Regions from separate parts of the Burkholderia sp. Bp8998 genome, predicted to be linked through region 1. Evidence: riboswitches for the same ligand, from Rfam matches in the RefSeq annotation. Region 1 holds a riboswitch; each other region holds the start of a gene.

Region 1 (3,409 bases):
TGACGGGAAGCTTGCGTAGGGTCATGGTGGGTCCTGTGTCGAAAAGGGAGTCAGGCCGAGAGCGTCACGTCGATCTCGTCGTAGCGTTTGATGCGGTAGATCGCGGCCGATACGATCCAGCACGCGAGGAACAGGCCGATCACGACGTAGCCGAGCATCCCGAAATGCGAGGCGACCATCGTCGAGAAATTCCACACCGGGCCCTGCAGCGAGAGTTTATCCGCGAGCAGCGCGAGCACCTCGATGCCGCCGATCAGCGCGGCAACCAGCACCGACACGAACGTGATCGTCATGTTGTAGTAGATCTTGCGGATCGGCCGCACGTATGCCCAGCGGTACGCGCCCATCATCAGGATGCCGTCGGTCGTGTCGACGAGCGTCATGCCGGCGGTGAACAGCACCGGCAACACCATCACCGACCAGAACGACAGGCCGCCCTGCACTTGCGTGGCCGAGATGCCGAACAGCGCGATTTCGGTCGCGGTATCGAAGCCGAAGCCGAACAGGAAGCCGACCGGATACAGGTGCCAGCTGCGCGACACGAGGCGGAACAGAGGCCGGAACAGGCGGGCCAGCACGCCGCGCTGGTTCATCAGCATGTCGAGGTCGGCGTCGACGATCGGCTCGCCGCGGCGGGCCGCGCGAAACGTCCGGTAGACGGAGATCAGGATCAGCAGGTTGGCGGCTGCGAGCACCAGCAGGAAGAATGCCGACACGCTCGTGCTGATCACGCCGCCCCAGGTCTTCATGCTCTCGAAGCGCGCGAGCGATGCCGCGGTCAGCGCGACCGCCACGGACATCACGATCACCACCGTCGAGTGGCCGAGCGAGAAGAACAGGCCCGCGCCGAGCGGGCTACGGCCCTCCTGCATCAGCTTGCGCGTGACATTGTCGATCGCGGCGATATGGTCGGCGTCGACCGCATGGCGCAGCCCGAACACGTAGGCGAGCAGCGCGGTACCCAGCAGCACGGGCTGGTCGCGAAACGCGACGAATGCCCAGATCCACGCGCCGGCGTTGAACGCGACGAGCAAAGAATAGATCGCGATGATTTTGCCGCGCAGCCCGGACGGGCTGTCGTTGAACAGACGGAAGAACGAGTCGAGCATGATGCTCCTTTGCGAACGGTCGACATGATGAATGCCAACACGGCCGTCGTCGGCCCGGCGCGCGGCGCCGGCCGTTCCTCGCCCCGGCCCGCGCGCAGCGGTTGACGGATCGGCGGAGGAAGCGGGCAACGCTCGGGCGTCCGGCGAACGGCGGCCGTGGACGATGCGCCGCCTCCCCGCGGCGCTGAACCCCAACGTTTCGGCCGGTATCCGGGCTGACGAACACGCCGCTTCGCCTTCCCGGATGCGCGGCATCCAGTGGCGGTCGTCCGCATGCGGCAGGCATGCGGCGAAGCGGCGCTGCATCGCGCTGGGCGCGACGCGTTCGCTTACCGTTGCGGGGGCAGCACAGGTTGGCTCGACTGCGGCGCAGGCAGGCTCCCTGTTTCCCGTTTAACTGCGCGCGCCGGAGGAGCGCGCGCGAGCACCGAAACGCGTGCGAGTGTAGGCGGCGGTGCGGGGAGCGTCAAGGCGGAACGGGCCGCCGCGGCGCGTTCGGCGTGGCCGCGCACCGTGCGGGGGCCGCTCGCGGCGCCCGCACGGCGGGTTCGCGCGGGCCGACCGCTGTGCTATCGTATGCGCCGCGTTCGGTGCTCGCATGCGTATTCCGCGCACGCAGTTAAACGGGAAACAGGAGGCGGAGGTCCGCCCGGCCTGTGCTGTCCCCGCAACGGTACGCCGCCCGCGCGCCGCGGTTCCCCCGCACGCGCCCAGGCCGCCCGCGATGCCACTGCCCTTCAGCGGGCGGGAAGGCTGCGGCCTGGCAAGCGGCCAGCCCGGATACCGGCCGACGCAAGGGGCGAGCCCGCTGCTCGCCGAACGCCCGATCCGCGGGGGACGGATGGGGTGCGCTTTCCGCCCGCGCTCGCGCGGGCTTTGCCCGATCCGTCATGCCTTGCCTGTCCGCCGGCCGCCGATGTGCCGCTCGCTGTCCCCTTTCCACCGCTACGACACGGTGTGCGCCGTGCCGCGTCCGATGAGCCGCGCCTGGCTCGTCGGCGCCGGCCCCGGCGACGCCGATCTGCTGACGCTGAAGGCCGTGCGCGCGATCGCCGCGGCCGACGTGCTGCTCGTCGACGATCTCGTGAACCCCGACGTATTGCGCCATGCGCGCGCCGACGCGCGTATCGAGCATGTCGGCAAGCGCGGCGGCCATGCGTCGACGCCGCAGCAAACGATCGTCGCCGCGATGCTCGCGCACCTGCGCGCGGGCCGCAGCGTCGCACGGCTCAAGGGCGGCGATCCGTTCGTGTTCGGCCGCGGCGGCGAGGAGTTGCTCGCGCTCGGTGCGGCGGGTTTCCCGGTCGAGGTCGTGAACGGCATCACGGCCGGGATCGCGGCCCCGGCCGCGCTCGGCATTCCGGTCACGCATCGCGGCGACGCGCAGGGCGTGATCTTCGTCACGGGCCACGGCGCGGGCGCCGACGAACCCGACTGGCGCGCGCTCGCCGCGACGCGGATGACGATCGTGATCTACATGGGCATACGCCGGCTCGACGCGATCGTGGCCGCGCTGCGTGACGGCGGCGTGCCCGGCGACACGCCGTGCGCGGCGATCGAGAACGCGACGCGCGATGCGCAGCGGCACGTGCTCGCGACGCTCGACACGGTCGTCGAACGCGTGGGCGCGACCGGTATCGGTTCGCCCGCGATCGTCGTGATCGGCCGCGTCGCGGCACTCGCCGACGATCCGGCGGTGCGCGCGGCGCTCGGCGGCCGCGCATGATGCGCGTCGCGCTCGGCGTCGGTTTCCGCGCCGGCGTGACGGCCGCGCAACTCGATGCCGCGATCCGCGCGGCGCTGGCGCACTACCCGGGCGCCGAGCCGGCCGTCGTCGCGACGCTCGCCGACAAGGCGCATGCCCGGCCGCTGCGCACGCTGTGCGCGCGCCGCGGCTGGCCGCTGGTTGCGTTCGACGCAGCGCAGCTCGCGCAGTGTCCCGAACCGGCATTGAGCGGCCCGTCGGCTGCCGCCCTCGCGCGTTTCGGCGTCGCGGGCGTGGCCGAGCCGTGCGCGCGGCTCGCGGCGCCCAATGGCCGGCTGCTCGGCCCCAAATCCATCCGGGACGGCGTGACGGTCGCGCTCGCCGGCCCGCTCTGAACCCTTTGTTTCGCTTTCGACAGGACGATTCCCGATGAAGACCGATGCCGAATCCCATCAGCGGATGACCGAACGCCGCCGCGCCGGCCATGAAAAGAAGCAGGCTGCCGCCACCCAGGAAAAGGGCCTGCTGATCGTCAACACCGGCAACGGCAAGGGCAAGAGCACGGCCGCGTTCGGCATGGCCGTGCGCGTGCTCG
Region 2 (3,409 bases), on a different contig from region 1:
CGCGTGCTGCCGGGCCTCGGCGCCCGCCTGCTCGACGAGCTGGCACGCAGCGGCGCGCCGCCGGCGCAACGGCCTGCGACGCCTGCCGTTGCTGCTGCCCCGCCGACGACACCCGGCGGCTTCGTCGCGCTGTACCGCGACGCGATCGAGCGGCTCGAAGCGCAGGTCGCGCGCGGCGACGGCCATCCGCCGATGCGCAAGCAGGAAGTCGACCTGATGTGCCGCTGCCTGCTCAGTTGCGCGACGCTCGCCGACGCGATCCGCTGCGCCGCCGAGTTCTGCGAGATGCTCACGCCGCGCGCCGGCGTGCTGTCGCTCGCGGTGCGCGACGGCCGTGCGACGTTCCGGATGGATTCGCTGCGCCGCACGCGCAGCCCGGCCGCATGCCTTGTCGACCTGACGGGGCTGTTCTGCTATCTGCAGCTGTTCGGCTGGCTGATCGGGCAACCGCTGCGGCCGGACGCAGTCTGGCTCGGCCATCCGCGTCGCGACGACGCGATGCCGCTGCTCGGGCTGTTCAACGCGCCGGTCGACGTCGGCCGCAAGACCTACGGCTTCGCGTTCGACGCGGCGCGGCTCGATGCCCGCGTGATCCGGCAGCCGGGCGAACTCGCCGCGTTCCTCGTGGATTTCCCGTTTCGTCTGATCGATGCCGCGCCGGCCGTCATGTCATGGACGCAGCAGGTGCGCGGCTTTCTCGACGCGGCACTCGCGCGCGAGCAGGCGCTGCCCGCGCTCGCGGAGCTGGCGGCGTGGCTCGGCGTCAGCGAGGCGACGTTGCGGCGGCGGCTGGCCGCCGAAGGCAGCGGCTATCACGCGTTGCGCGAACAGTGCCTGGCCGACGCCGCGCGGCGCTGCCTGCGCGAGTCGGACTGGCCGGTCGCGCGGATCGCCACGCATCTCGGGTTCGGCGGCGAGGAAGCGTTTCGGCGGGCGTTCGTGCGATGGACGGGTATCGCGCCGAGCCGGTTCCGGCGCGAGTGCAGTGCTGCCAATGCCCCGTTTCATCAGACGTAAAGCGGTTCGACTGCCTCGGAAGAAAGGTTTTGGAAAGCATTCGGCGAACACTGACGTTTTTTCGCATCCCTGCACACCTCGATAATTGACGCGCCGGAGCGCTCGCCATTACGCTTGCGCGCTGATGGTTCCCGGAGACGGGATCAAAAGGGAACGCAGGAGAGGCAGTGCCTCGAATCTGCGGCTGCCCCCGCAACTGTGAGCGGCGAATTCGCACCACCCCACGCCACTGGGAAACCGGGAAGGCCGGTGCGAATAGCGACCCGCAAGCCAGGAGACCTGCCATCGACCCGAGGTCCAGGCAGCCGCACCGGGCGGGGTGTCCCGATGCGCCAGCACCGCCTTTGGCGGTCGCCCCGTTGCATGGACGACCCGACCTCAGGACCCTTCAGATGTCCCGTCTTTCCGCCTCCGCTTCCACGCCGGAAGTGTCGCGCCGTTGCGCCGCCCGTCCGCGCGGCGTGTCCGTACACGTGTGCCGCGCCCTGTCGTCTGGCACATGCGATGACGACACGCGCGACCACCGCCCACGCTGTCCGGTCTCGCGATAGACCACCAATAACCCGGCGGTATGCACCGCCACCGGCTTACGCTCGCCGTACCCGCAACACGATCACGCTCGCCGCCTCATGAATCTTCGCCATCTTCTCGCCACGTCCGCCGCCACCGCGCTGCTCTCCCCGATCGCCCACGCCGCCGGCGACACGGCGCTCGCGCAGCCGCCCCAACCCGCCGAAGGCGCCGACCTGCCGACGATCAGCGTGACCGACACGCGGCACCTGCCCGAGTCGTTCGACCAGCGTTATGCGACGACGCAGGTGCTCACGCGCGCCGACCTCGACCGGCTGTCGCCGAGCGACCCGAGCATCACGCAGGCGCTCGCGACGCTGCCGGGCGTGACCGTCTCGCAGAACGGCGGCCCAGGCTCGTCCGCGTCCGTCAGCATCCGCGGCTCGTCGGCCAGCCAGGTCGCGGTGTTCATCGACGGCGTCCGGATCGGCTCGCCGACCACCGGCATCGCGCCGTGGGCCGACCTGCCGACCGAAGCGTTCGAGCGCGTCGAGGTGATCTCGGGGCCGGCCGCCGCGTCGTTCGGCGCGAACGCGATGGGCGGCGTCGTGCAACTGTTCACGCGCCGCGCCGCGGGCCAGCCGAACCAGACCACCGTGTCATTCGGTGGCGGCTCGAACAAGACCTTCGACACGCAGTTGCGCACGTCGGGCACCGTGCCGTCGACGGGGCCGCTGGCCACGCTCGGCGGCCTCACCTACACGCTCGGCCTGCACGACTACAACACGGCCGGCATCGACGCGACGCGGCCCGTGTTGCCGTACCACGAGGACGGCCGCAATCCGTATCACGCGCAGGATCTCGATGCGCGCCTCGGCTATGCGCGCGACAACTGGTCGATCTCGACGTTCGCGCTGTACCACCGCTCCGACCTGTCCTTCGACAACGCCGGCTTTGCGAACCGCGAGCTCGATCATCAGCTGACGACCGGCATCGCGTTCCATCTCGACATCTCGCCCGACACGCAATTCGACCAGTCGTTCGGTTATGCGAACGACCGCCAGTTCCTGTATGCGAGCGACCCGACCCTCCCGACCGACCAGATCAACTCGCAGCGCATCAGTTCGTCGACGTCGCTGACCCATCAGGCGCACGGCTTCCATCTGTTCGGCCTGCCGCTGTCGGGCGAGACGAAGATCGCGTACGACTTCACGCGCGAACAGGCGTTCCTGCCGGTCGACGTGCCGGACGGCGTGCCGACGCGCAACGATTCCGCGTTCTCGCTGCATCAGTCGGCCACGCTCGGAAGCGTGACGATGTTCGTCGCCGGCCGCCACGAGATCATCGCCGGGAAGGCCGTGAACACCGGCAACGCCGCGCTGTCGTGGGCCATTACGCCGGTCTATACGGCGCGCGTGTCGTACGGCAATGCGTTCCGCCTGCCGTCGTTCAACGACCTGTACTACCCCGGTTACGGCAACCCGAATCTGAATCCGGAACGCAGCGATTCGGTCGAGGCCGCGCTCGACGCGAACACCGCGTACGGCACGTTCAGCGCCGCGCTCTACGACACGCGCGTCAACAACCTGATCGCGTACAACCCCGCGACGTTCTCGCCGATGAACATCGGCCGCGCGCATATCCGCGGCATCGACCTGTCGTACAAGGGCACGATCGGCCGCTCGACGCCGGTCAGCGTCGCGATCGGGATCCTGAATCCGCAGGACGAGACCAACGACAGCTGGCTCAACCGCCGGCCGCGCCAGACCGTCAGCGTGAACGTCGACCACACGTGGGACGAGCTGCACCTGCACGCGCTGAGCACGGGGGCGACGCTGAGCTACGGCGGCACGACGTTCGACGATCCGGCCAACGCCACGTA
Region 3 (3,409 bases), on a different contig from region 1:
GTGCACATGGCATTGGTTCAAGGAATATATGACCTTGGCGAACCAGGCAGGGAAGCTGACTGAACTGTGTTTCGTTGCGCCAATTTGACCACCGTTGATCGCCGAGATCAAGGGGAATCGACGCATCGATCAAACGTTACTGCGTCTCGTGCTGTGCGAGCACCGCGCCGAGCTGTTCGTTCATCTGGTGCATTGTACGACGGATTTCCTCCGCCGGAAATGCTTCACCGTGCCGCACGCTCGTTTGCAGCCGCAGCAATTCGGATGCGAGCGACAGCGCCGCCATTACCGCGATGCGATCGGTGCCGCGCACCGAGCTGTTCGCGCGGATCTTCGACATTTCGGCGTCGACGCGCGCGACGGCCTCGAGCAGCGCCGCTTCGGTTTCGGCCGAACAGGCGAGCCGATAGGGCTGACCGAGAATCGAGACTTCGATCTGCTTGGTGCTCATGCATGTTCTCCGTGGCTGGCCGCATCGTCGCTATCCGTGCGCGCCTGCGCATCCAGCAGGTCGAGCTGGTTGTCGGCTTGCTCCGCACTCTTCGTGCGCGGCAGCTTTTCGAGAATCGCGTTCAGTTTGACCTGGGCGTCGTCGATCTTTGCCGACAGCGTGTCGCGCTCGGCCGCGAGCGCATTGCGTTCGTCGCGCAGTTGCGCGAGTTCCGCACGGACCGTGTCCGCTTCCGCGCGCATTTGCGCGACCTGCTCCTCGAGCGCGAGCCGTTCCGAGTGATAGCGCTTGTTCAGCGAGATCAGACGGCCAATATTTTGAGATAAAGTTTCGAGTTCGTTGAGCATTTGCTGCGTCCTCTAAAGACCCAGCATTTTAGCGCGGAATAACGCGCATTCCGACATCTGTAACGTTTCCAGTCGTAACACCCCGGCTTCTTGCCGTGAATACGCGGGTCCAGTCGCTTTCTTGACGCTCGCGTGGCCCGCTCCTAAACTGGCGCCGCCTCGGTGCTCGCGCGTGTGTCGCGCGGTTAAACGGGAAGCAGGGCGCGCGCTCCGCCCGGAGATCGCCAACCTGCGCTGCCCCCGCAACGGTAAGCGGCCGCGTCGCATGACGCAGGCCGGCTCGGGCGCGTTTCGCGTACAGGTCGCACGCGGGCGCGGGCCACTGCGCACGACATGCGCGGGAAGGCGAGCCGGTACGCCGCCAGCCCGGATACCGGCCGAGGCGAGGAGCCTGTACGGCTTCATGACGCGTGGCCTGCGGGGAAGCGGGGCGCGCAGTGCTTCACGGGACTTGTTCGATGCTGACCCCAATCGTCCGCGCGGTGTTCGGCACACGCCGTGGCGTACCGCTTGCCGTCCTCGCGCAGACTGCGGCGGACGCCGATTCGTCCGGATCGGCGCCCACGCTCGCCGTCACGATGCCGATCGACCCGATGCGGCGCCTTCCACTATATTGCGCAGAACGCCGGCCGCACGGAGGGTGTGGCGCGATGGATCGCGGCCGCCACATGCCGGTATGGCCGGCGTACGGCGCAACGACACGTTCGACAAGGATAACGAGCTTGCATATGCCCATAACACGCCGGAGCGCGACACCTGTGCCGCGCTCGGCCGGCAACGACGGTCAGCGGAAGCGTCGCGCGTCATGCGCGATGCCGTGCGTCGCATGAGCGCCGCGCGTGCCATCGCGATCTGGACCGTGCTCGCGGCCGTGGTCGCGTTGCTGTTCGTCGCGTCGCTGTCGATCGGCAGCGTGCCGATGTCGCCGTGGCAGGCGCTCGCGTCGCTCGTGCCGCACGGCGGCGACGCGCTGTTCGCCGACATCGTGCGCACGCTGCGGCTGCCGCGTGCACTCGCGGGCTTCGCGTGCGGCGCGCTGCTCGCGCTGGCCGGTGCGCTGCTGCAGGTGCTGTTGCGCAATCCGCTCGCGGAGCCGTACGTGCTCGGCGTGTCCGGCGGCGCGGCCGGCATCGCGCTCGTCGCGATGATCGCGGGCGCCGCATGGTGGCTCGTCGATGCGGCCGCGTTCGCCGGCGCGCTCGTGTCGGTCGCGCTCGTGCTCGGGCTGGCTCGCCGCGAGCTGTGGCGCGGCGACTCACGCGATGCATCGCCGCGGCTGCTGCTCACGGGCGTCGTGATCGCGGCCGGGTGGGGCGCGCTCGTCACGCTGCTGCTGTCGCTCGCGCCCGATGCACGGCTGCGCGGCATCATCTTCTGGCTGACGGGCGACCTGAACGGCGTGACGGCGCCGTGGTTCGCATGGGGCGCGCTGCTGCTGGCCGCATGCGTCGCGCTGCCGGCCGCGCCGCAGCTCAACGTGCTGCTGCGTGGCGACGCGACCGCGCTCGCGCTCGGCGTGCCGGTCGCGCGGCTGCGCATGCGGATCTATCTCGTCGCGTCGCTGGCCGCCGCGGCCGCGGTGACGACGGCCGGCACGATCGGTTTCGTCGGCCTCGTCGTGCCGCACGCGCTGCGGCTCGCATTCGGCAACGACCAGCGCATGCTGCTGCCCGCCGCGATGCTCGCGGGCGGCGGCGGCGTGATGGCGGCCGACCTGCTCGCGCGCACCGCGATCGCGCCTGCGCAATTGCCGGTCGGCGTGATGACCGCGTTGATCGGCGTGCCGGTGTTCCTGTGGATGTTGCTGAGGAGACCGATGCGATGACGCATGCCGCTCTGCACTCCGCCGGCGACATGACCTGCGCGGTGGTCGACCTTACGCTGAAGGCTGGCGAACGGACGCTGCTCGATCGCTTCACGCAGGTGTTCCGGCCCGGCGAGATCTGGTGCGTCGCGGGACCGAACGGCGCAGGCAAGACGACGCTGCTCGCGACGCTCGCGGGCCTGCAGCGGCCGGCCGGCGGCGAGGTCGAGATCGACGGCCGGCCGCTCGCCGCGTGGCCGCCCGAACGGCTCGCACGGCGCCGCGCACTGATGCCGCAACAATTGCACGACGCGTTCAGTGCGACGGTATTCGACACGGTGCTGCTCAACCGCTTTCCGTATCTCGGCGGCTGGGGCTGGGAGCGCGATGGAGACCGCGCGGCCGCGCGTGACGCGCTCGCGACGTTCGGGCTGAGCGCGCTCGCGTCGCGCGACGTGCTGTCGCTGTCGGGCGGCGAGCGGCAGCGCGTCGCGCTGGCCGCGACGCTGTGTCAGGACGCGCCGCTGATGCTGCTCGACGAACCGCTCGCCCATCTCGACCTGCACCACCAGATCGATGGCCTGACCGCGCTGAGCGCGTGGCTCGACGCGGGCCCGCGCACGGTGCTGTTCTCGTGTCACGACCTGAACCTCGCGCGGCGTTTCGCGACGCACGCGCTGTTGCTCGACGGCTGCGGCCGTGCGTGGGCGGGCCCCGTGCACGATGTGCTGACGCCGGTGCGCGCAAGCGACGCGTTCGGCTATCCGCTCGTGCTGATCCGCGAGAACGGTCGTGACGCGCTGCTGC

Evidence for each region. Region 1 has a riboswitch for cobalamin ahead of DIE06_RS10480 (HoxN/HupN/NixA family nickel/cobalt transporter). Riboswitches for the same ligand answer to the same signal wherever they lie in the genome.
Region 2: linked by a shared signal. The riboswitch ahead of DIE06_RS04500 (TonB-dependent receptor domain-containing protein) and the one ahead of DIE06_RS10480 (HoxN/HupN/NixA family nickel/cobalt transporter) in region 1 are both predicted to bind cobalamin.
Region 3: linked by a shared signal. The riboswitch ahead of DIE06_RS21130 (iron ABC transporter permease) and the one ahead of DIE06_RS10480 (HoxN/HupN/NixA family nickel/cobalt transporter) in region 1 are both predicted to bind cobalamin.

Annotation. Positions count from the first base shown of each region.
Region 1 is NZ_QTQF01000007.1:122,881-126,289, forward strand. It holds gene cobW (cobalamin biosynthesis protein CobW) at 1-25, opposite strand, end outside; gene DIE06_RS10480 (HoxN/HupN/NixA family nickel/cobalt transporter) at 51-1,109, opposite strand; cobalamin riboswitch at 1,293-1,556, opposite strand; cobalamin riboswitch at 1,681-1,916, shown strand; gene cobA (uroporphyrinogen-III C-methyltransferase) at 2,026-2,835, shown strand; gene DIE06_RS10490 (cobalamin biosynthesis protein) at 2,832-3,209, shown strand; gene cobO (cob(I)yrinic acid a,c-diamide adenosyltransferase) at 3,244-3,409, shown strand, end outside.
Region 2 is NZ_QTQF01000002.1:369,513-372,921, forward strand. It holds gene DIE06_RS04495 (AraC family transcriptional regulator) at 1-1,017, shown strand, start outside; cobalamin riboswitch at 1,126-1,319, shown strand; gene DIE06_RS04500 (TonB-dependent receptor domain-containing protein) at 1,647-3,409, shown strand, end outside.
Region 3 is NZ_QTQF01000021.1:61,453-64,861, reverse strand. It holds RNA gene ssrS (6S RNA) at 1-56, opposite strand, end outside; gene DIE06_RS21140 (cell division protein ZapA) at 137-451, opposite strand; gene DIE06_RS21135 (ATPase) at 448-798, opposite strand; cobalamin riboswitch at 942-1,195, shown strand; gene DIE06_RS21130 (iron ABC transporter permease) at 1,625-2,623, shown strand; gene DIE06_RS21125 (ABC transporter ATP-binding protein) at 2,620-3,409, shown strand, end outside.